Linked DNA regions of Staphylothermus marinus F1. The protein of the gene in region 1 binds, or shares a complex with, the protein of each later gene. Links are inferred from orthologs where the notes say so. Each region holds a gene or a part of one and is shown on either strand. Other genes may lie near its edges.

Region 1 (8,412 bases):
GTTAAAAAGCTTGCTTATCTTGGTGTGGGCGAAGCACTTCTTCTAAACGCTCTAGATCCTCATCCGGTTATTCTACGTGTTAGAACACCAACATTTATGAGAGAAAAATATAAACATATTATAAGCGATGATGAAAGGCGGGCTTAATCGATACTGGGATGAGATATGCGGTCGTATCTGAGCATGATCAAGCTCTAATTTTAAATAGAAAATACTGGGAACGATTTTATCCCGAAAATCTAATAATACTGGAACAATCCAATACTCTATGAGAACTGAATAAGTAGAGAGGTGAGAAATATGGGTGGAAGACAAAAAACAAGTTTGTTTATGACAAAGGAGAAAGTGACTGAGAGAATGGCTCGGGAAGCTAGGGAGAAAACAAAAGCTAAAGGTAAGAAGCGTAGATGAAGACTTCTAGGAAAATTCTCGTTGCATTACCAACAAGTATTTTAAGTACCGAATCAAGCCTTCTCCTTAAAACCATTAAAACATATCAGGTCATCAGGTACTCCTCTATTTTTGGCGTATCAGAAATAGTATTCTTCCGCGACCCCTTCACAGATTTTTCTCAACATAGGAAATATTCTGTCTTAATAGAGAAAATATGGCGATACCTATTAACCCCTCCTTATCTGCGAAGAAAACTTATTCCTAAAGATCCGGACCTAAAATTTGTAGGATTATTGCCGCCACTGAGACTTAGTACTTTCGATGTGAGCCGTAATGGTCGTGTTGGGGAGAAGAGATTAGGTCTTATCTATAGGGAGAAAAACAAGTTGTTGGCTGATATAGGGCTTCCTAGACCTTATAGGATAGAAGCTGGAAATTGTAAGCCAGGCGATATAGGGTATGTTGAAATAGTTGATGTTAATACTAGGAGAGCAATATGTTTAGATGTAGAACCATATAGGGGCCCTATTCTTGCGTTTGCGGATAGTTTACAAGAAGTATTAGAAGAATATAGGAAAACGGTAGATCTCATAATCGCTACTAGCAAGTATGGGAAAATCCCAAGTCATAAAGAATTAGCAGGTGTTAAAGGGAAGACAATAATAATATTATTCGGGGGTCCGCATAGAGGATTATACGATATAGCTAAGAAGGAAGGGTTTATTCTGGAGAATAAAGTTGATAAAGTATGGAATACCATACCTGAGCAAATGGTTAAAACTATAAGGAGCGAGGAAGCATTAATATCTACACTAGCAGTAGTTAACATGTTTATTTATGGAGAGAACTTATAATACCCTATGTAATGTATGTATGCAGAGATTAGCAGGTGAAGATAATGGGGCATAGAAAATATAGTGCGCCACGACATGGCAGTTTAGGAGTTAGACCTAGGAAACGGGCTGCTAAAATAGTGCCTAGAATAAGAAGTTGGCCTACACAGTCATGGTTTGATTTATTAGTTGAGAAACTGGGAGATGAAGCAGTAAACAAGGGGATCGCTCCTAAACCAGTACTTCTAGGATATGTTGCTTATAAGGCTGGAATGAGTCATGCAATAATAATTGATGATAGACCCCACACATTTACTTCTGGTAAAGAAATAGCCATTCCTGTAACAGTACTCGATGCTCCTCCAATACTGATTCTAGGGCTACGAGGATACAAGATTCACCCAATGCATGGTCTTCTATCATTCGGCGAAGTATGGAGAAGCCCTGTGGAGGCGTTAAAGGAGCTATACGAGAAAATATATAGTGATAACCCGTTCATTAATCTTGGAGCAAAAGATATTGTGAGAAAATACTTGAAAGGATTAAGAAAGGTTAATCCAGGACTAGTAAAGCCTGAGCCACATAGTGAATATGGATTTAAATTCTTAGAAAATAATTGGAAGGAAAAACTTGAACGATTAAAAGCAGCTGAACTAGCAGATATTAGAGTAATTGCATCAACAATACCGGTATTATCCGGTATAGGTAAGAAAAAACCCGAGATAATCGAGATAAAAATTGGTGGTGGAACACTAAGCGAAAGAATAGATTACGCCGAAAAACTCCTAGGCAACTATGTAACTGTAGATCAAGTATTTAGAGAGGGACAATTCATAGATATAATAGGTGTTACGAAAGGTAAGGGGTTCCAGGGAGTAATAAAGAGATTTGGAGTCAAAGAGCTTCCACGCTGGCATAAACATAGGAAGGGTAGTAGAAAAATTGGTTCTAGAAGCCCTGGTTTCGGCACTATGAGCGAGACTCCTCAGCCAGGACAAATGGGCTTCCATAGGAGAACAGAATATAATAAGAGGATCATAAAAATAGGCATTAATGGATGGGAAGTAACGCCTAAAGGAGGATTCTTAGGATACGGCATAGTTTATGGACCATACATAATGCTTCATGGAAGTATTATTGGGCCTAGAAAGAGATTATTAGTATTAAGACATCCTATTAGGCCTCCTTCCTGGTATCCTCTAGAAGCTCCCCAAATAATCTATTATAGTCATGAAAGCAAACAAGGAGTCTAAACTGGGTGAAGAATAATGCCTTGGACAATACTTATCCCATTTAAGCTTGAGAGACAAGAAACATATGTATTTAGCTCTGACGGTGAAAAAGTAGAAGAGATTACTTTACCTCCAATATTTAGTTTACCTGTTAGAAAAGACTTGATCCGGAGAGCGTTTCTATCAGCATTTACATCAATGCTTCAACCAAAAGGCAGGGACCCATTAGCTGGTAAGAGAACAACTGCTAGAAGCTGGGGTGTTGGTAGAGGATTAGCGAGAGTGCCAAGGCTACCCAATAGTAGGGCAGCATTCATATCTTTTGCTAGAGGAGGACATGCAGCTTTTCCACCCAGACCAGATGAAAGAATACATGAGAGAATTAATAAACGTGAAAAAGCATATGCAGTAGCATCAGCAATTGCAGCTACTGCTAAAGTAGACCTTGTTAGGGGTCGTGGACACGTATTCCAACAAGATAAACTACCGGTTGTGCTTCTAGATGATGTTGAGGATAAGATTAGTAAGGCTAGAGACGCTAAAGAGCTTCTAATAAAGCTTGGCTTATGGAGCGATATTGTTAGGAGTTATGAGAGAATAAGAATTCGTGCAGGCAAAGGTAAGATGCGTGGTAGAAGATATGTTGAGCCAAGAAGCATATTGTTTGTTGTAACAAGCTATGATAAACCATTCGCTAAAGCTGTTAGAAACTTTCCAGGAGTAGATGTTGCTACACCTAATAATCTAGGCATACTGCATCTAGCACCAGGAGGTGTACCTGGTAGATTAACGGTCTTTACCCGTTCAGCCATCGAAGATATTAGTAGAAAATATGAGGTGCGCACGTTATGAGCATGGATGAAGGAAGACTATATAAAATCATTATCAGACCAGTACACTCTGAGAAAGCATTAAATCTCATAGATAAAGAAAACACATTAACATTTATTGTTGATAGAAACGCGTCTAAGAAGGACATTAAAGACGCTGTTGAACTAGTATTTGGAGTGAAGGTATTAAAAGTCAGAACTCTCATAACAAGTAGAGGAGAAAAGAAGGCATATGTAAAGCTAGCTCCAGAACACCGTGCAAGCGAAATAGCTTCACAACTAGGATTAATCTAGCATTAACATATAGGAAAGGGTGTAATGTATGGGTAAAAGAATACTTCCACAAAGAATGGGTAGAGGTACACCAACATTTAGAAGCCCTAGTCATAGAAGAGTGGGGCCAGCAAAATATCCGCCACTAAAACTAGACAGAACTATAAAGGGAAAAATAATTGATCTATTACATGATCCTGGAAGATGGGTTCCACTAGCCAAAATAGTATTAGAGGATGGAACAACATTCCTAACACCGGCTGTTGAGGGAATGTATGTTGGACAAATAATAGAAATAGGACCAGACGCACATATATCCAATGGAAACATTTTACCGATCGGGAAAATACCGGAAGGAACACAAATTGCCAACATTGAGAAAAGACCTGGCGATGGAGGAAAATTCGTTAGATCATCTGGTACATACGCATTAATAGTTGGAAGAGCAGGGACAAAGACTCAGGTTCAACTACCTAGTGGTAAAATAATAGAAGTACCAAATAATGCAAGAGCAACAATAGGAGTAATTGCTGGAGGCGGTAGAGACGAAAAACCATTATTAAAAGCAGGGAATGCTTATCATAAATGGAAAGTTAAAGCAAAGAAATGGCCTAAAGTCAGAGGAGTAGCTATGAATGCTGTAAGCCACCCACATGGTGGAGGCAGCCATCAACACGTAGGTAAGCCGTCAACAGTTGCTAGGGAAACACCTCCAGGTAGAAAAGTCGGGCACATCGCTGCTAGAAGGACTGGTAGACGTAAAGGTTAATCTTTATAATTTATACATTTCTTCAACAGATCAATTTTGCTTTGTGGAACATATATTATTTTCTTAAGTGGCTGTATTTCCGAAACAACATATAGGTGATCATTGAATCTTTTTCGACCAATTATTTTAATATATGTTTTTCCGCTACTTAATGAAAGGCATTTAATATATTTTTGCCTATGGATAACTATCCTCCTTAAAAATACATCATAGTGTTTACTGATTTTTCTACTCTTAAATATATTCTCTCTTGAAATAATACATATTTTCACCTTATTATCTTCGCAGACTAGATCAAACCATACTAGATCATTGCCTTCAATGTAGAAGCATCTATATATTACTGTCAATTAACAACCACCGTTAATCAATATTTATAACACTCCTTAACAAATACTATGGCTCTGGGATAGATATGTCAGAGAAAAATATAGAAGATCCTATTGTTAAAAAGGTACATGAAATCTATGGTTCGGTAATAAAGAAAAGAACCCCTATTCGAAACCCTGATTTAATGTTGAAGGTACTACGTGAAGAATATAAGCTAGTTGTTAAACCATACATAGTTTACTTAACTGTTGCAGCATTTATGAATAGTAGACCAGTCTTATATGAGGGCCCGCCTGGAACAGGCAAGACCGAGATAGGTGAAGCAATCTTAACTTTATGGAGTGGGAAATCAGCATTTATACTTCCATGTAGCGAAAACTATGATGAATATCGGGTTATAGGAGACTTTCACCCAGCAATGGCTATGGCGAAGGGATTTAACGAAGAAAGCTTTATTCCCCGCCCACTTTTAGCTGCTCTAATACTAGATACAGGAGTTCTTATAGATGAAATTAGGAGAAGCAATGAAGATTTTCAAAACTTATTACTCGACATAATAGATAAACGAAGAATAATTATTCCAGAACTTAAAAAAGTATATGTTCAAAGAGGCCATGGATTCCAAATAATATTCACAAGTAACCCGCTGGACATAGCACAAAGTGATCTTAGCGACGCATTTCTACGAAGAGTTGTTAGAATAGAATTTAAGTATCCAACTATAGAGGAAGAAATCGAGATTATTAAGCTTAGACTTGGCGATTTAATGAATAAAATAAACGATAACTTAGTAATGAACGCCCTGAAGATCATTAGGGTTCTCAGAGAAAAAGCGATCTACAAACCGGGCACAGCTGATCTAGTTTCATGGCTAACACTTACTGCTCTCCTAGCAGAATCTAAGAAAAAGAAAAAAGCATCAATAGAAGACTTAAGAGAAGCTGGATACGCTGTACTATACAAGAACACTGAAGACGAGGAGTTACTAAATGAGGTTCTCTAGCGAAAATAGCATGGATAATGAGAAAATCATAGAACATATTAAGAATGTTGTTTTAGAAGGTATAGAGAAATATAAAAATGTTGGACAATCTGGATCATTATCTATAGATAGAGCGGAGTTGTTTATTAAAATCTATATAACATTATCTGAACTTGTAAAAAATAGGCTTGATAAATCAGTTATTTTAGAGGAATTTTATAGATCATTTCTTCCTGAGAAAAAGTATAGACTTGTAGAAGATGAGACAAAGATATCGTATGATAGTAAAATGAGCATACTAAGAAGGATCCACGGTAAAAACAAGATAACGGTCTCCGAGATATTTCGGTATAGTGCATCCTCATCAGATATTCTAGACTATATTTGGTTAAGGAAAAACAAACTCCTACTTCGCGGACGAGACGGTAAACTAGTGATAAACAAAAGGATCTATAGTAAACAATTCGATAATGAGGCTACGAGAAATCTAGAGTTGAAAGACGTATATAAGTACCTAGATGAAATACCAAGCGTTTTATGGTCTCGCATACTCACCTCTAGTTTTCTCGAAAAAATTAATAATAATGAACTATTAGGTTTTCTATCAAAGTTTTACGGTTACAGTTCCAAGGTTAACAGGAGATTATTGAGTGAACTGCGTAGAAGACTTGCAAACGGCTGGGATCCCAACTGGTTTGAATGGAAAAAAATAAGTCGAATTATAGAAGATAAAAGTTTGAAAACAGAAAAATATATGGGACCATATAGTCTTCAATGGAGTACCCCGAAAAATCTAGATGTAAGGAAAATAATTGATGATCTAGAAAACATGCCTTTAAAAGAGAGATGGAAAATCATTTCTAAAATATATAAGAACAAAAATTTGTTAACTATACTTAAAAAGCTTGATCCCATATCTTTATCCTCAATAGGCAGTCTGAACAGAGTGCCTGATTTGAAAGACAAAATCCTTCTTGGAAAAAGTTTAGCGAACATTATTACTTACATGATTACAGGGGATGAATCATATTTAAACTATTCAATGTATTTTGTTGAAAAAATTAATCCTGACAGCTTAGAACCCAATTTTAGACCAATATATAGATCAATAATTAGTGGTGATAAGAAGAAATTATTATATTATCTCGGAGTAATTATGCCAATTAGTTCCGTTGAATTTATTACTGCTAAAATATGGGATATTATGAGTTCTAATACAGGAATAAACAGGGAGCAATTATTGAGAGCTATAAGGATAGGATATGAAATTTTAAAGTATACCGCATCTCTTTCTGGAACTATGTTAAGTAAACGTAAAAAGATAAGTTTTATTCGTGGACGTATGGATGTTAGGAAAACAGTTTTCAATTATTCCAGATTTAACTATAACATTGCAAAACGTGATAAGGAGAAAGAATTTAGGGTTAACACTTTAATTGATATTAGTGGTTCTATGATAAAACACTCATTATGGGCTATATTTTCACTAGCATCAATTATGCCTATCGTGAAAAACATAATCTTATTTTCAGACAAAGTATTCATAAATAAGCCCCCGTCTTCTCTAAATCGTGGTTTAATAGTAAATTATCTTGAGAAACTATTTATTGAGGGCTTTAAAGGCTATACAAATATTAGTTTAGCTCTTAGAACAGCTGAGAAACTATCTAAAAGTAATGATTACATCTTATTATTTAGCGACTTAGAACAAACAGTTTCAGACACAAAGCCATGGATTATTGCAGAAAAACTCATCAATAAAAACAAGGTTAATATAGTAATTTTTACACCACCATATCATGATGTCGAAACAGCTAATATGATGGAGAGAATTGGATGTATTGTTGTTAGAACTAAATCTATAAACGACATTTTTAAATGGTTTAAGAGAGGGCTAAACTTTAAAATACGGAGTAAACTTATCCATGTTAGAGGGCTGAGGTAATTATATAAAATGTTACGGAGCAGTATCTATACTAGCGAGAGGTGCTTAATTTGGCGATAGAAATAGAAATACCGCCTGAATGGAAGAAGTTTAGATATAGAGGTAAGACTCTAGAAGAATTATTGAATATGCCAATGGATGAGTTCATAGGGTTACTTCCTGCTAGGCAGAGACGTAGCTTAAAACGTGGATTAACAATGGCGCAGGTGAAGTTGTTAGCTAAGATTAGAAAAGTAAGACAGAAGAAGCTTACAGGTAAAAAAGCAATTATTAAAACACATGTTCGAGACATGATTATTCTTCCCGAAATGATTGGTTTAACTATAGCTGTCTATAATGGTAAAGAATTCATACCTGTCAGAATAGTTCCAGAGATGATCGGTCATTATCTAGGAGAATTTAGTCCTACAACGAAGAGGGTACAGCATGGAGAACCAGGTCTAAAAGCTACTCGTAGCAGTATGTTTATATCATTAAAGTAATGATTCATGGTGAAAAACATGCCTACATGGCATTATTCATATAAGCTCAGGGATGAATCAAGAATTGCGAAGGCTGTTCAATTCGATATTCCAGTATCTATAAAGGATATGCGCGAAGCCGTAGCTGCTATTAGAGGTAAGAAGGTTAGCGAAGCCAAAAAACTATTAGAAAACGTGATCGCATTAAGAGAGCCTATTCCCTTTAAGAGGTATAAGGGAAAATTAAGCCATAAGAGAGGATTACCTGCTAAGTGGAAATGGCCTATTGGCAGATACCCTGTAAAAGCTGCTAAGTATTTATTGAGGCTTCTAGAACATGTTGAGGCAAATGCTGATAATAAGG
Region 2 (8,231 bases), 150 kb from region 1 along the record:
CAGTTGCTCAGCAAGATCAAATGTTTCAGCAACTGGTATCTCAGCAATTATTCTAGCAACAGCGCCTTGTTGTAGGACTTGCAGGATTTTACCACGTTTCTTCGTGATTATAGTAGTTATATTTCCAAGATACTCCATAGGTGCTTTAATATCTAGTTTCTGTATAGGCTCTAACAATGTTGGCTTAGCAGTTAACATACCAGCATATATAGCGTTGCGAACAGCGGGATATATTTGTCCAGGACCACGGTGTGCCGGGTCTTCATGGATTATAGCATCATGTAATATAACCTTTACTCCACGAACAGGCTCCATAGCTAGTGGCCCTTCTCTCATTGCTAATCTGAATCCTTGAATAATTGTATCCTTAACCTCTCTAAGATGCTGTACACCAGTAGTTAAATCTACGAAGACATTGATGTTTTCATCAATAGCCCATATACGCCTAGCTTGATCAGTGGGCCATCCAGCTTCTTCTCTGAGAACCTTAGCTCTCTGCTTAGGATCCATATCTTCAGTTATAATTCCATCATGAATTAACGATATTGTTTTCTCATCTAAAGGCTCAACACTAATATATAGCTTGTTATGCTTATTAGGTGATTTACCCTCAAATACCCGGCTCTTATCACGAATGCTTTCACGATACACTATGATCGGTTGTGAAGCAATAACATCTAATCCATAGTTTTCTTTTAGAAACGTTAAGGCTATCTCAATATGTAGTGGTCCCATACCACTTAGTAGGTATTCACCTGTTTCCTCATTGATTCGTACAACAAGACTTGGATCCTCAATGCTCAGCTTATGGAGTGCATCAATAAGCTTTGGTAGATCACGTGGATTCTTAGGCTCTATAGCTACAGTAACTACCGGTTCACTAATCATTCTAAGCTTTTCGAAGGGCGTCATCATATCCTTGTACTCAACAGCTACAACAGTTTCTCCAGCACGAGCCTTATCTAATCCTAGCACTGCTGCAATGTTTCCAGCAACTATTTCATCGGCTAATTCACGATAAGGTCCCATATAGAGGCTTACTTGTAGAACTTTCTGTTTCATTCTAGCGTTCACTAACCAGACTTCTTCTCCTGCACGAAGTGTTCCAGAGAATACTCTGCCTGTAGCAACTAATCCTGCATGTGGATCGATCCTTACATCGTTTACGAGCATAACAAGTGGTCCATTAGGATCTGTTTCCAGCATTGCCTTGCCGATTTCAGAGTTTAGGTCGCCATGCCATATCTTAGGCAATCTATACTTCTGGGCTTCACGTGGGTTAGGAATAAACTTTACAACCATATCTAGAACGGCTTCGTGTAGAGGAGCAAGTTTCTGTAGTTCTGGTAAGGCTTCTTTTCCCTTCTTATATAGATCAACTATATCGCTGAACTTTATACCCTTCTGCTTAGCCATTGGAACAGTAAATCCCCATCTATCACGTGCTGATCCAAAAGCTACTTGTCCCTTAGCAGGATCTAGTTGCCATTTTGTCTTGAATTCTTTATCAGCATACATTGCTATTAATTGGTTTACTTCCTTAATTATCTGGACAAATCTCTGCTGTATTTCTTGTGGTGATAATCTTAATTCTTTGATTAATCTATCTACTTTGTTTATGAATAAAACTGGTCTCACACGTTCTTCAAGTGCTGCTCTGAGATACATTTCTGTCTGAGTCATAACACCTTCTACAGCGTCAACAACTAGGATTGCTCCATCAATTACTCTCATTGCACGAGTTGTTTTTGCGGAGAAATCTACGTGTCCAGGAGTGTCTATTAAGTTGATAACATATGGTTTACCCTTGTATTCGTGGTATAGGCTAATGTTTGCTGACTTAACTGTTATTCCTCTTCTCTGCTCAACATCTAGGTAGTCTAGTGCTAGAGCTTCGCCTGCTATTTTCTCTGAAATTATACCTGCTGCTGCCAATAAGCTGTCAGATAATGTTGTTTTGCCGTGGTCTACGTGAGCAGTAATACCTATGTTTCTTACTTGTTCAAGATTTCTCATTATTTTAAGTATTTCCATTGTTTGCTTGTATCGAACCATTTTTGATCAACCCTTATCTTATAAACATGTAGCCAAACATAATTGTTAATCCACATTTATCTTCTCATAAGGGAAATATGGTTAAGGTATTATAAAACTTATTTATTGTTTAATTTCCGGAGTATTCTTTCAAGAATATTTAGTGTTATTTTTAATACATCCTTTGGTTTACCTGTCCCTTCAGCAACACCTGCAGTATCATGGCCGCCGCCGCCTCCTCCCCCTATCATTTTCCCTATGATCGGCATAATATCCTTGCCAAGGCTAATACCTGTTTTCTTAACAAAATCATGTGTTGCTCGGCCAACTACCCGGAGCTTCTCATTGCTTGAAGCAACAAATACAATATCTGCTCCAAGATCAATGATTGCTCTAGCCACGCTTCCCTCAAAAGCTCTAACATGTGTTGTTGCAACAATATATTCTCCAATACGTTTAATACTGAGTCTTTGAGCCCCCTTCAATCTAGCTATTCTTTCAGATATATCCATTCTTTTTTGGAGAGCATTGAATGCCTTTTCATAGTTTCCATTATAGATATTGATAAGTTCATCAATGACTTCAAAAATGTACTTATCTATATATACAAATCTTCGTGAATCATAGAGAATACCAGTTATACATATAGTTGCTTCTAATGGGTTAAACCACCAAATATCTCTCAACATCAGATATATTAGTTCACAATTACTTACAACTCTATAGCTTAAACTAATCATACTATTTCTGATTAGTTGGCCTGGCTGGTGATGATCTATTACAATATAGGGTTTCTCATATACATAATTTATTGTCTGCCCTAATTGGATAGGGCTACTAGTATCTACGATAATATACATGTCTATAAAATTGTTCATCCATTGAAGAATGTATGGATTGATAAAATCAATGTTAATATCGAGATTGTTTAAAACATTCTTTGAGGCAGCATTTAATCCTTCGGGAAGAATAAGGTAAACAGTATTTTTTAGTGATACGAGAAAATTTCTCAATATAAGCATCGAAGAAACAGCGTCTGGATCAGCATTTTTATGTGTTAATATACCGTACACTAGTCCTTTATTACTGAGTAGAAACCTTCTCAGCTTGTTTATATTTTTTAAGTTCTCTTTCAAAAATTCTTCTAGCTTCATTTATGGTGTCCCCCAGGATTTTATTGTAGTTCATAATATCTGTGTATCCAGCCTTAACACCTATGTCTAGGAATAAAGTAATCTTGTCTCCTTCATGCACAGCTTTTACTATTATATCGTATTCGCTTTTAGGTGGAAGAACTTGTTCTAGATACTCTCTTATATGCTTTTCCACATGTTCGGTTATATTTGTCAAATCATCCAGCTTAATTTCTTCTAGGTTAAGGTTTAATATTTTGATACGTGTTTTACGCAACTGTTATCCCATATTTTGCTAGGAGTTCTCTAAGTCTTTTCTCGAGGTCACTTATCTGTTTTTCTAGGATTTCAAGTTGTTTCTTATATTTATCCTTCTTTATTCCCAGTATTTCTTTGCGTTCTTCTAGTTCCTTTATTATTTCATCTCTAGGTTTCTTAACGAGTACATGACCAACCATTTTATATATATCTGTTTCCTGCTCCATTGTTTTAAGTGTATCAAGAATATGATCTATATCTGCTAGTTCTGCCTCAACTAGTTTAAGCTCTGCATCAAGTTTTGCATAGTTTTCTCTTAAAGCTTGATATTGTGTTAGGGTTTGTTGTACTTCTGGTGGGAGTCTCTGTTGACTCATGCTTTAATCACCTCGTTATATACGTGTAATAGCATTGAAATAGTGCTTAAAAAACTATTATGTAGTGCTCTTAGCATGTTTATTCTACTACACTTAATTATAAGTATTAGTTTTGTTAAGTTCTCCTTTGACAACTCTATTATGCAACCTGGAGAAGGAGTCTTTGTTTCGGGATCTAATGCATTATATATCGCATTTACTAGTTTTTCATTCTTGTCAGAAATAACTAGTTCCAGAATAGCTTTCTTAAACATGTATTTTTACACCAATTACACGTATTATGGGTCCGCATGGTTTACCTAGTCTATTTAAAGGTTTGATGATGATGAACTTCTTTGTTTCTTCTAGCTTGATTATAACATCCGCTTTATCACTTATTGTTTCATGGAATATTTTTATGAGAATGTCTGCTAGCTTATAACATTCATCTTTTATGCACGCATTATAGTCTATTGTTATTGTCTCTGGATTATATGCTCTAGATGCATCAGGGTTTTCTCTCGTAAGATTCACTCCTTTAATAATAATTGTCGCTACATGCTTTGTTTTAGGAGGCTTTTCATCTAAATAAACTCTATAAATTTTAATTATTGACGGATTCCCTTTTCTCTCTCCAACAATGAATATATATTGTTTTTTATCTCTATATGCTTCAAGGCCTAGTTCTTCAATAGTTTTCTTTCCTCTGTTTACATGTTTGGAAAAAGGCAGAGTATTTGCTAAGTCTTTTATAAAAGAACGTGTTCTTTGGCTAGGTTTATGTGAAGTAGTTATTAAAACGCCTGGCATATGAAATCATCGATTAAGGATCACTCGCGGATAATGTATTTTCCAAAATATCTGCTGAGCTCTGTTCTGGGAACATATGCTCCTCCAGCCCATTTATTGCCGCATTTTCTACAATACCATATACCTGTACTTAGCCTTTTCACTGTTCCTTTTGCTCCACAGAATGGACATGTATGGGGAGCGTATCTTTTCTCCAATATATCTCTTACTTTTTTACGCAGGGTAGAACCGTATCTTGCACCATATCTTCCAGCTATTCCGACAGCTTTAGTTCTTCTAGCCATTTCTATTCTTCACCTCTTTATCGCGTAAGCATTTATTCTAGACTAGAGTTTTTATGTAGGTATCTGGATTATTTAATACTTCCCTTAATAAACTATGTAGTTCAGATGCTTTTTTCAATGCAATATCTACTAATTGATCAATCATTTTTGGTTTTATACCTTTCATCCCCATTTTCTGTATACCAACAATCCTATTTGTTTCATCGACTGCAAACGTTATTCTTGAATCAACAACTAGTTCTTCCTCAATGTTTGGATCAACTATTATTACATCATCAATAATACCTAGTGTAACAGTTACAACATTTAGATTTAGTGGCAACGGCGCTTCCTTCACGGTTTTATCAATTACTACATTTTCATCCTCTATACTGACAATTCTCGGTATCTTAGTCATGTTTAGTGCTAGCATTGTTGATAACATTCCTGTATCAACTATGTTTCCGTAGTGATCGATTAAGTATAAGTCATTAAATATCAGCCATACCTTCTTACCTGGAATGACAACTAAGTCTTCAAGTCTAATAGCTCTAGGTTCTCTCAGACTCCTATCTATTACTCTAGCAGTTTCAATAGCGTTCTCATCTGGAGGGCCTGGTTCAAAAGTCGGCGAAGCTAGTGGGACAAACTCAGCATGTACCTGTAAAACACCCTCGTTTGGTCTATCACTGTAGGGCGTTCCTATTTCTAGCTTTACACCAGTAATAACAAATGTGTTGCCAAGTTTAACAGCAGCGCTCCCCTCGGCTTTAGGTATAGGGTTCAAGAATACTTCTATAGGTCTATACTCATCTAGTTTTCTACCATCAATTCTTTCTCCTTGCTTCAAAAGTTTCTTAATTGTTTCATGTTTTATCTTGGGAACAATTGGTTGTCTGGTTGGAGTTAAGGACATGGTTTAACACCTTATTCTTCGAGTGCTTTTAAATATTTTTTATGAAGAGTTTCCTTCATGGTCTTATAGATTTGTTCAGCGCCCCATTTAGCTAGATTTAAGGCTTCTCTGAACTCCTCAACAGTTAATACGCCGTTAAGCTGTAATAGTACTATTTCATCTATGCCGGCAGCGTATCCTATTGGCATATCGGCTTCACCATATTCATCTTCTACTTCATCAATATCTAGAACAAGTACTCCATCTACTTTCCCAACGGCGACACCGGCAACTAAATCTCTCATAGGTATACCTGCATCTGCTAAAGCTAGTGATGCAGCTGTTAATCCGGTGGTTCTGGTTCCGCCATCGGCTTGTAATACTTCGATAAACACATCAATTGTTGTTCTAGGATATAGTTCGGAGAAGACTAGTGACTCTAGTGCTTCTCTTATTACTTTTGATAATTCTATTTCTCGACGAGACGGCGCAGGGCTTTTTCTATCACTAGTAGAGAATGGTGCCATATGATACCTACATCTTATCAATGCTCTATCAGGTAATGCTAGATGTCTAGGGTAAACTTCGCGAGGACCATAAACTGCAGCTATAACTTTTGTTCCACCATACTCTACATATGCCGATCCATCAGCATTTTTTAAAACTCCTACATCCATTTTTATGGGTCTTAATTCATTTGGTTTTCGACCATCATGTCTTAATCCATCTTCTCTTATAAGAATGGGTTTCTCCAATTTTTCATCCCTCTCCTCCAAGAGATTTATCTAGGAAAAGCCTTATTTCCTCGGTTAATCCACGCATATGAACTTTATCCTCTATGATTTTTAGGGCTTGGATAAGAATATTTAAGCGATGATTATTTGGGCATCTAGCCCATACCATACCGTTTTGTGCAACAATAATATTGCATCCAGTCTTACTTGTTAATAGATTCAGCATACTTCCTTTCTTACCTATTATTCTTGGGACACGGCTTGGTTTAACCTCTATCACTGTCCCCTCAGTGATTTTGCCTAGACCTTTACCTTTAACTGTTAAGACGGGATCTCTTGTCCTATCAAACACAGCTATTTTTGCCACAATATATTCGCCTATATCCAGGTAATCTCTAAGATTATGTATGATTGGATTGAATCCCTCAATAACTTCTGAACCGTTAAGTATGGCTTTATATGGTGCTCGTATATCTACTATCCAATTTGTTATACCTACCCCGGTAATAAGTCCTATTACTAAATCGTCTTTTTTAGGAAAGTAAACACCTTCAAGTGGAATTACTGAAACAGTCTTATCCGTTATTGACGCTATTCCGAGAACATCTGAGTAGATCCTGTTTCCTGCTATATAAATATGTTTTTCGGGTAGGTATTTAGGAGTAACTTCTCCACTATTCTCAATTATAGCGAGTACGTCGCCAGGCCTCACTATCTGTCGATCTGCAACGAGTATTTTTATATCCATCACTAGTTCACCTCACATATAACACTTTTATATTCGCAGATCCGTGTGTCAATTTATTGATTCTTTCAATGAATTCTTCCTGCATCCCAGCAGGGATCTCGATTTCAACTAGTAGGCTTCCGTCACTTAACCAATTGCTTTTCTTTATCTCTCCAATACTACTTAAAACTTTATATGCCTTCCCACTAAATTGAGGCGGGACTTTTACTGCAATATATGCTTTAGCGATCTTTATAGGTATTATTCTCGCAATTTTAGAAACTATCTCCTCAACTTGTGATTCTGGACTTTTAAAAGGATCAATCGATACTCTAGCTTGTTCCATTGCAAGTTCTATCCGCTTAGGAGGTATTGGAAGCTTAGTCTTAGGATCGATGGCATTTCTAGCGATTAAACTAATAATTTGTCTCCTCTTATTTTCAATAATTTTCCTTCTCTGTTCAGCTGTTAAATGAATTTCTCCACGTTTAATGATCTCTAAGGCAACCTTCTTTATATCATCCGTGCCAAAAACGGCTTTTAAGCTTTCCGGAGAAGCCTTTAATCCTTTCCTAGCATCTTTATAGACATAATCCCCAACTAATAATTCATCAATATTTACAGTTTTTCCCTCCTTAACCTTAAGAGCAAGATCAGGATTTACCAGAATCTCAAACCTATGACCTTTTGCTTCGTATCTTGCAATAACATGTTTTTCAGGCAAAACACTCACCGTTTATTATAATTTATCATTCTAGAAAAATTTATGTCTCCTTGTAAATAGTTCTAAATAGTCTTTTGTTTATTGTATAAAATTTTTAGATGAGTTTACTCTTTTATTTTGCCTTCACTCCTTAATTCTTCGAGATACTTATTTATTTCTTCGGGTGTCATTATTCTAAATTCTTGTTTTTCTATATCAACATATCCTGCCTCAATATTTTCATGGGATACTTTTCCCTCAATAACATTTGCTATAGTTAGTATTCCCAGCTTTATTGTGTCATGTATAGATACGTCA
Region 3 (8,189 bases), 180 kb from region 1 along the record:
GCTGGGTTTAAATGGATTGCTAACGCATCTGCCTCAATGGATTTGATTAGAAACTCAATATCATTTATGCTTAGGTCATTAATAGTATTAATACCGATATTACCAATGACTGGCACATCTTGTGCGGTTTTCCTAACTATTTTATAGGTTTCTAGTACATCACTATTGTCTCTATATATTATCATTGGTCTCTGACTTCCAACACCTATAGCTATACCTAGTTCTTGTGCTAATCTAGCTAGTTTCTCATTTATCTTAGTAACGTTTCTATGTCCTCCCGTCATTCCCGTTATCATGAGTGGTGCATTAATAGTATAGCCTAGAAAATCTATCCTAAGATCCACTTCTTCCAGATTTATTTTTGGAAAAGCTTGGTGAATAAGCATTATGGAATCATATATTTTCGAGCAATGATCAGGGAAGTCAATGTTTTCTTTTAAAATAATATCTATGTGTTCTAGTTTTCTTTCACCTATATTCTCATCCATTTAAGGCACCGTACGATTGGTTAAGAACAAATATTGTATTTCTTTAAAAACAATACTTCTTACTACGATAATAATGTATTGCACATATATTATTTGATTAAAAACCTTATTGCAGCATATCCTACAACAGCTGATTTATCTCCTGAAACATCCCCGCTGGTTGCATACTTTAATAATTTAGCTTCTCCTTTACCATATAGTTTTACTAGTTCGATCAGTGTCATTATTCCTCCAGGACCACATATGGTTACAGGTTCCTCTAGTATAACCTTATACAAACCGTCTGTGTCAAGTGCAAGTATGCGATCTAGTGCTTTCTTGTCTTTAGCAACCGTTATATCGTGCGGGTCATAATGGTTAAAGTCGCTACTAGCAATTATTATAGTGTCTCTTCCCATGGTCTGTAAGGATTCATATATTGCTTTAGAGAGATCCCTGGCTACATCAGGTGTGTGTAAGCCTAGAACTATTGGTACTATTTTAACATTATTGCCGAACAAATACTGTATAAATGGTAATTGAACCTCTACTGAATGCTCTTCGACATGTGCATATGTATCGAGTTCGGCGAGATCACTGTTGCTAACTATATCTCTAGCTAGTTCAGCATCAACTTCTAGTTCTCCTAGAGGAGTAATCCATTTTCCTGCAGGATACACTGATACAAGCGAGCCTAAACCTGTATGATTTGTCCCAATAATAATTATGGTTTCAGGTTTACCATCAAGAGCCAAGTTATAGTAGACATGAGCAGCTATAGGCCCGCTATAAATATAACCTGCATGCGGAGCTACGTATCCTAAAGCGTCTTTGCGACGGGTGCTTGATACTTGAGGTAATTCTCCGGGACCAAGCGGGTGCTTAAAGGAATGCTCGATTAATTCACGTAGTTTTTCTGGTTCGCTTGGATAAAAATATCCAGCTACAACGGGAAGTCTTACATGTGATTTTTGCTCCAAATATTTTTTCACCTCTTAAACTTTACTTCGAATTCTGAGGGAGGCTCGGGCAAGTCGCCGTCTGGCGGTAATAATCCTCTCTCCCTAAGTATTTGTCTTGCTAATAACCAATATATTAGTGCTAAGCTTTTTCGACCCTTATTGTTTGCTGGAATAATTAGGTCTATATACTCTGTTCTATTATCTGTATCAGCTAGTGAAACAATAGGTATACCTATTTCTGCTGCTTCCTTCAATGCTTGGGAGTCAGCACGTGGATCTGTTAATAATACTATGTCTGGTTCAAAATACCATTTAAGGCTTGGATTTGTAAAGGTTCCAGGCATAAATCTACCTGTGAAAGGTTTGCATCCTACATAGTTGCAGAACTTAACAACAGGTTTTTGCCCATATGTTCTAACCGACACAGCAGCAATTTTTGATGGCTCATATCTTGATAGGAACTTTGCTGCTATTCTTATTCTTTCATCGATTTTTCTAACATCTAAAATGTAGAGTCCATCATTTCTAACACGGTAAACAAACGGCTCCATGAACTTTGTACATATATGTGTTCCTATATGAACTCCTGCCGCCAAATATTTTTCTAGTGGGATCAATAATTCTATGACTGGTTTTGTCTGGGTTTTCTCCGCGGATTTTTCATTATTTTTTGGTTGTTCTTGAGCCATATTAATTCACCTCTTAACTAAGTCATGATACTTTGGGGAAGTTTAAGATTTCATAAGATATTTCAATATGTGAGAGAAACATTCTTCGACAACAATATCTTTTAACACCTAAATCATCTAGAACTTTACCCGGGTCTTCTCCTGCTTCAACTCTTTTCTTAAATTCTTCCCATAAATGACCTATGGGTGCACCACATGTGAAACATCTAACTGGAAACATCATTTTTATAAAAACACCTCGTTTTTACCTATAGCTTTTCTGCCATCTCCTCCTAGCACTATATCTGCCCCATTTCTCAGGCTCTGTTCTTCTCGGGTCTCCGCTTAGCATGTATCTATCGTATTCGGTGAAGATCTTTCTTAGTTCAGGATTGTTGTCAGCATATTCTAGTAATCCTCTAGCAATAGCCATTCTAACAGCATCTGCTTGACTCATTACACCACCGCCTCTAACATTTACGTATATATCTACTCGTTTCCATAGATCTCCAGCTATGACTAGGGGTTCATACATTTTTAGTCGGGCAAGCTCTATTGGCCATATCTCTAATGGTACACCGTTTATCCACACTCTTCCTTCGCCTGGCTTAATAACTGCTCTCGCAATGCTTGTCTTCCTTTTACCTGTTGCAATAACTATCTTTCCCTTCACACTCATATCCTAACACCTTTCCAGCCGAGTTCTTTAGCTATATCTGCTAGGGTAATATATTCTCTCCCGAGTCTATTAGCATCTGCTTCTTTGAAACGTATAAATTCTACTTTTCCAAGCTCCGGCGGTACTCCATTATATACTCTAAGTCTTTTATACGCATTTCTACCTTTAGGTTTATCCATGGGTAGCATTCCACGAACTGTTCTCTTCAATATATTGTGGGGTGATTTAGGTCTTCTAACCCCTGTTTTATAGGGATTATAGTGTGTGGTGACTTTCTCAATAAGTTTATATCCTTGGATAACCCTTACTCTTTCACCGCTTACAACTGCTTTTTCAGCATTTACCACGATCACTCTGTATCCGTTGAGTAGTTTTTTAGCTATGATACTGGCTAGTCTTCCCAGGATCTGATTTGTTGCATCAACATATATTGTTTTAGGTTCACTCATATATATCACCCAATAATTTTCACATTGCTTCCACGCGGGTTTTCACGGGCTAGATCAAGTATATGTATAGCTTTCCCACCGGCAATCTCTATTTTTTCAATAGCTGTTTTTGTAAATGAAACTGCAGCGACTGTTACCGGGTGATCAATGTTTCCTGAACCCAGCACTTTTCCTGGAACTACGACAACATCTCCACTGCTAGTATGCCTGTTTATCCTGCTTATATTCACAGCTCTCCTCTGCCTCCTAGGTTTTTCAAGTTCTTCAGCGACTGCTTTCCAAATAGCTGTTTTATATTGTTTGGATAATTTTTTGAGCTCTCTAATAGTTTTCCTTAATACAATGTTTGTAGGTCCTGTCTTTTTCATTTAATTATCCCCTCACTTCTAAGGTTTTCTATGAAATCATCTATTTTATTTTCAAGTATTTTTACGGCTTCAATAAGGATTCTTTTAGGAGGTAATGAACCTGTAGATTCGATTGTTAAAATATATTCGTTCTCTCTCCAGCCAACTCTTATCGCATCAGTCGGACAGTATTCTTCACAAATTCTGCATAATGAACAATCAAAAATCTTATTAGTGTTTACAATTATTTTTCCGTTTTCAAAGCTTAGAATATTTCTTGGACAAACCTCTATACATTTCTTACAATTTTCACCTAAACACTTCTTTTCATCTATATAAATATCAGCAATATACTTGTGTGCTGCAACAGATACAGGGCTCCATTTGGCGTGTTCTTTTCCCCTGCCAAGTCTAGCATATGCTTCCAGCCTTATTTCTTGGTTCTTTCCTAGAACTATAATAGGAATGTTATCATAAACAGGTTTAACATCAGGATCCGAAGTCTTTAGATCTCCGCTGTGTAGAGTTACAAGTTTACCTTCCTCACCTTTCCCTTCAAGATCAAGTTTTACAAAGCAATCTTCGGTGAATAATCCTCTGTCTCCTGCTTCTCTGCATTCTTCTGGTGACTTATATTTGTCTAGTGCTGCTTCACTTGTTAACGGTATAAGTCCTAGTCTATGAGCAATATATTCATCATAGAATACACTGCTATTCATTGTGAATACTACGGAATCAATAGCCATTGTTGGTACTTCTGCTATTATGGCTCTACGAATAGAGTTTAAAACATGTAAAGGAATATCTTTTATATAAAGCCTTAGACGTAGAGGTGTTTTTTCTAAAACATTTATTTCCAAGACATGATTCACCCATGTTAAAATATAGGTTTAGACTCTCCTACCTCTCCTACCGCCTGGTCTACGTGTAGTGTCATGCGGTATTGGTGTTACATCTTCGATCCTTCCAATAATGAATCCTGCTCTTGCGAGTGCACGTATAGCAGCTTGTGCTCCCGGTCCCGGAGTCTTCGGTCCATGACCTCCAGGCGCTCTTACTTTAATATGTAAAGCTGTTATTCCCTTATCCATTGCTTCCGCAGCCGCACGACTAGCAGCAATCATTGCTGCATATGGGCTTGGTTTTTCTCGATCAGCCTTTACAACCATTCCACCGCTCCATCTGCTTACGGTTTCAGCTCCCGTTAGATCTGTTATGTGTATTATAGTGTTGTTTAAGCTACTATAAATATGTGCTACGCCCCACTTAAGTTCTCTACCCATGAAAGCCATTCCGCTCACCTCTCAACTAATATTTAGATCTAGGCTTTTTCTTCAATGCTCTTTTTAAACGGACTTGTAGGTGCGTAATCCACTAGGTCTTCTTCTTCTCGAGAAACAATGTATCCTGGCGAAGTAATTCTACGGCCGGCAATAGCTATGTGTCCGTGGATAATTAATTGTCTTGCATGATATATTGTTCTCGCTAATCCTTTCTTATAAACTATGGTTTGTAATCTCCTCTCCAATAAGTCTTCAACAGTTAATCCTAAAACATCTTCTAGTGATGCGTTTTCATGTAGTAATCCTAGACGATAAAGTCTATTAAGTAGAGCTTTTTCTGCTTGTTCACGTATTTCTTGTGGAGCAGCTAGAAGTGATCGTGCTTGGTGACGGAACTTCCTAACAATTGTTTGTGCTCTCCATAATTCTCTCTTATTTCTTAAACCATATGTTCCCAGAAGCTTAAGTTCTTGAACTAATACTTCTTTTCGCCATGGATGTCGTGGTCCTTCCCATTTCTTTCTAGGCTTCTTCGGATCACCCATGTTTCACACCTCTTTATCTCCTCTTCTTTCTAACACCTACAGTTAATCCTAAGCGACCAGTTGTACGTGTACGCTGTCCGCGAACTTTTAAGCCGAGAGCATGACGTATACCGCGCCAACTCTTAATCTTCTTTTCTCTCTCAATATCTTGTTTAACATAGAATATTAGTTCAGCACCTATTAGATGCATATCTTTACCTGTAACATAGTCTTTTCTCCTATTAAGCATCCATGAAGGTATATCATAAGCTGATGGATTACTTAATAAGTCCTCTATTCTCTTTATTTCTTCATCTGTTAAATAACCAATACGCATTTCAGGATCAATACCAAGTCTTCGACAAATACCATAGGCTAAGTTAACACCTACACCCTTAATTTCTGCTAAACCATATACAGTCTTCAAGCTACCATCGATATCGGTTCCCGCTATACGCACTATATATCTATAATTCCTAGCACTGCTCAAAACCCCAGCTTCACCCATGCATAACTTTTCTAAGCAAATATCCTAACCAATACCATAAATAAACTCCTATTATAAGCTTACCGTCTAATCCTCGATAAACTAGTTTTTATATGTGCTTCTCCCCCTTAAGACAGGGTTTTATACTTTTTATTGAGGATCTGATTAGGCTTTAATAAGTTGTTGTGTCAGGAGGGGCGAAAAATTTCATCTCCTAAAACTGGATCGTGTTCCTAAAGCGCTTCATCATCCATACTATGTATGCTGTTAAAAACTATATAAAGAAGTGGCGCCGGGGGCGGGATTCGAACCCGCGCGCCCCGTATGGGGCACTGGCTCTCCAGGCCAGCCCCTTAGTCCGCTCGGGCACCCCGGCATTCTAATTATTTATTTCGCTTATGGAGGGATAAAATGTTTCTCTGGGTTAACAAGATTAGTTTATGTAGTAAGCTTTTAAATGAACAATTTCCTTTATAAAATCCGAGTAAACGATTATTTTTATGGATAAAATAACGTGCTTAAATTTCTATTTCCATCCATATTTCTGGCGGTACTCTGACACGGATAAGTTGTTTCATTACTCTTTCATCAGCTGCAATATATAATAGTCTCTTATGTATTCTCATTTCCCATTTCTCCCATTTCTTCTTTCCTTCACCATGTGGTAGTTTAAGTGTTCTCACAACGAGTCTCTTCGTCGGCAATGGAATTGGTCCAGACATTTTTACTCCGGTACGTTTAACTATATCTGTTATTTTGTTCATGAACTCGTTTAGTATGTTGATGTTATTGCTCCATATCTTTATCTTAACCATTCTCGGCGTCGACATTTCTTTCTACGCCTCAGCATATCAATGAGTTATGAGGGTTTATAGAGATATTGGTTGTTTATGTATTAGAAAAATTTTTCGTTGAGATCATATGTTAAATACTTATTTTACTTGGTCTTTATCTCGATCTTCATTGGCTTAACATCTACTACTACTCCGATACCAATTGTTTTACCCATGTCTCTCATAGCGAATCTTCCTAATGGTGGGAAGTCACTGTATTTCTCAACTACTAATGGCTTGATGGGTTTGAATCTCACAATTGCTGCATCGCCCATTTTAATGAATTGTGGGTTTTCTTCAACTACCTTACCAGTTCTAGGGTCTAGTTTGGCTTTAATCTCTACTATTCTACTAGCTACGCTAGCAGTGTGGATATGTATTACTGGCGTGTATCCAACAGTAATTGCTGTTGGATGCCATATTATGAATACTCTTGCTGTGAATTCTTCTGCTACCGTTGGTGGGTTATCTAGGTGTCCTGCAACATCTCCACGTCTAATGTCTCTCTTTGAAACGCCACGTACATTGAATCCGATGTTGTCTCCTGGCTCAGCCTTCTCTATTCTTACATGGTGGGTTTCAATGCTACGTACTTCACCGACCTTTGCCGGCGGCATAAATACTACTTTGTCGCCAACCCTTAATACACCTGTTTCAACACGTCCAACGGGTACTGTTCCAACACCGCTAATAGCATATACGTCTTGTATAGGTATTCTTAATGGTTTATCTATTGGCTTCGGTGGTGGCTCTAAGCTATCTAGTGCTTCAACTAGGGTTGGTCCATTGTACCATGGCATATTTGGCGATCTCTCAATGAGGTTGTCTCCGGTCCATGCGGATACGGGGATAAATGGTACCTTACTTATATCATATCCTAGGCTCTTTAGGAATTTTCCTAGAATAGTTTTTATTTGCTCATATCTCTTCTGGCTCCATGGAGGCTCTGTTGCATCCATCTTGTTTACTGCAACAATTAATTGGTTTATACCCATTGTCTTAGCTAGGATGGCGTGTTCACGTGTCTGTCCTTCAGGGCTCATGCCTGCTTCGAACTCACCTTTACGAGCACTTACTACTAGTAATGCTGCATCTGCTTGGCTTGCACCTGTAATCATGTTTTTAACGAAGTCTCTGTGTCCTGGCGCATCAATAATTGTGAAGATGTATCTTCTAGTCTCGAATTTCATGTAGGTTAACGCTATTGTTACTCCGCGCTCACGCTCTTCCTTAAGCTTGTCAAGTAGCCATGCAAACTTGAAGCTCTCTTTTCCTCTCTTTTTAGCTTCTTCTTCTAGCATCTGTATTGTTTTTTGATCGACGAGTCCTAATCGGTATAGTATATGTCCTACTAATGTACTCTTACCATGGTCTACGTGCCCGATTACTACTAGGTTTAAGTGTGGTTTTCCAGAGCTCATACTAATCTACCCCATTCATGTCATTTAATCTACTCCGAATTAAATACATGTTTAGGGTTTTTATATTTA

The links.
Region 2: SMAR_RS05270 (region 1) and SMAR_RS04435 share a complex: the UniProt entries of both Methanocaldococcus jannaschii proteins name them as parts of the 50S ribosomal subunit. The link is inferred for Staphylothermus marinus F1 from one-to-one orthologs.
Region 3: SMAR_RS05270 (region 1) and SMAR_RS04210 share a complex: the UniProt entries of both Methanocaldococcus jannaschii proteins name them as parts of the 50S ribosomal subunit. The link is inferred for Staphylothermus marinus F1 from one-to-one orthologs.

The regions. Positions count from the first base shown.
Region 1 is NC_009033.1:995,325-1,003,736, forward strand. What follows is about bases 1,994-4,944. They hold SMAR_RS05270 (50S ribosomal protein L23), read left to right. Parts: upstream 1,994-3,306; coding sequence 3,307-3,582; downstream 3,583-4,944. Other genes in these bases: SMAR_RS05260 (50S ribosomal protein L3), read left to right, coding at 1,994-2,479; rpl4p (50S ribosomal protein L4), read left to right, coding at 2,495-3,310; SMAR_RS05275 (50S ribosomal protein L2), read left to right, coding at 3,611-4,330; SMAR_RS05280 (hypothetical protein), read right to left, coding at 4,327-4,680; SMAR_RS05285 (AAA family ATPase), read left to right, coding at 4,746-4,944. Outside these bases: SMAR_RS05250 (ATP-binding protein), read left to right, coding at 1-147; SMAR_RS05255 (putative RNA uridine N3 methyltransferase), read left to right, coding at 408-1,247; more of SMAR_RS05260, read left to right, coding at 1,292-1,993; more of SMAR_RS05285, read left to right, coding at 4,945-5,663; SMAR_RS05290 (vWA domain-containing protein), read left to right, coding at 5,650-7,587; SMAR_RS05295 (30S ribosomal protein S19), read left to right, coding at 7,638-8,069; SMAR_RS05300 (50S ribosomal protein L22), read left to right, coding at 8,088-8,412. UniProt on the Methanocaldococcus jannaschii protein: Binds to 23S rRNA. One of the proteins that surrounds the polypeptide exit tunnel on the outside of the ribosome.
Region 2 is NC_009033.1:842,335-850,565, reverse strand. The notes cover bases 3,244-6,013. They hold SMAR_RS04435 (50S ribosomal protein L37ae), read right to left. Parts: upstream 4,876-6,013; coding sequence 4,612-4,875; downstream 3,244-4,611. Other genes in these bases: rrp41 (exosome complex exonuclease Rrp41), read right to left, coding at 5,782-6,013; rrp42 (exosome complex protein Rrp42), read right to left, coding at 4,913-5,770; SMAR_RS04440 (Brix domain-containing protein), read right to left, coding at 4,049-4,591; SMAR_RS04445 (KEOPS complex subunit Pcc1), read right to left, coding at 3,799-4,056; SMAR_RS04450 (prefoldin subunit beta), read right to left, coding at 3,437-3,802. Outside these bases: SMAR_RS04465 (elongation factor EF-2), read right to left, coding at 1-2,055; SMAR_RS04460 (DHH family phosphoesterase), read right to left, coding at 2,154-3,188; more of SMAR_RS04455, read right to left, coding at 3,118-3,243; more of rrp41, read right to left, coding at 6,014-6,504; exosome complex RNA-binding protein Rrp4, read right to left, coding at 6,509-7,231; SMAR_RS04415 (ribosome assembly factor SBDS), read right to left, coding at 7,239-7,934; psmA (archaeal proteasome endopeptidase complex subunit alpha), read right to left, coding at 8,039-8,231. UniProt on the Methanocaldococcus jannaschii protein: Binds to the 23S rRNA.
Region 3 is NC_009033.1:809,015-817,203, reverse strand. Bases 1,500-4,227 are described here. They hold SMAR_RS04210 (50S ribosomal protein L13), read right to left. Parts: upstream 3,226-4,227; coding sequence 2,773-3,225; downstream 1,500-2,772. Other genes in these bases: SMAR_RS04200 (DNA-directed RNA polymerase subunit D), read right to left, coding at 3,590-4,227; SMAR_RS04205 (50S ribosomal protein L18e), read right to left, coding at 3,231-3,593; SMAR_RS04215 (30S ribosomal protein S9), read right to left, coding at 2,363-2,776; SMAR_RS04220 (DNA-directed RNA polymerase subunit N), read right to left, coding at 2,141-2,341; rpsB (30S ribosomal protein S2), read right to left, coding at 1,500-2,118. In the rest of the region: fni (type 2 isopentenyl-diphosphate Delta-isomerase), read right to left, coding at 1-488; amrB (AmmeMemoRadiSam system protein B), read right to left, coding at 578-1,447; more of rpsB, read right to left, coding at 1,456-1,499; more of SMAR_RS04200, read right to left, coding at 4,228-4,432; SMAR_RS04195 (30S ribosomal protein S11), read right to left, coding at 4,463-4,864; SMAR_RS04190 (30S ribosomal protein S4), read right to left, coding at 4,894-5,400; SMAR_RS04185 (30S ribosomal protein S13), read right to left, coding at 5,414-5,869; rpsJ (30S ribosomal protein S10), read right to left, coding at 6,385-6,696; tuf (translation elongation factor EF-1 subunit alpha), read right to left, coding at 6,804-8,120. UniProt on the Methanocaldococcus jannaschii protein: This protein is one of the early assembly proteins of the 50S ribosomal subunit, although it is not seen to bind rRNA by itself. It is important during the early stages of 50S assembly.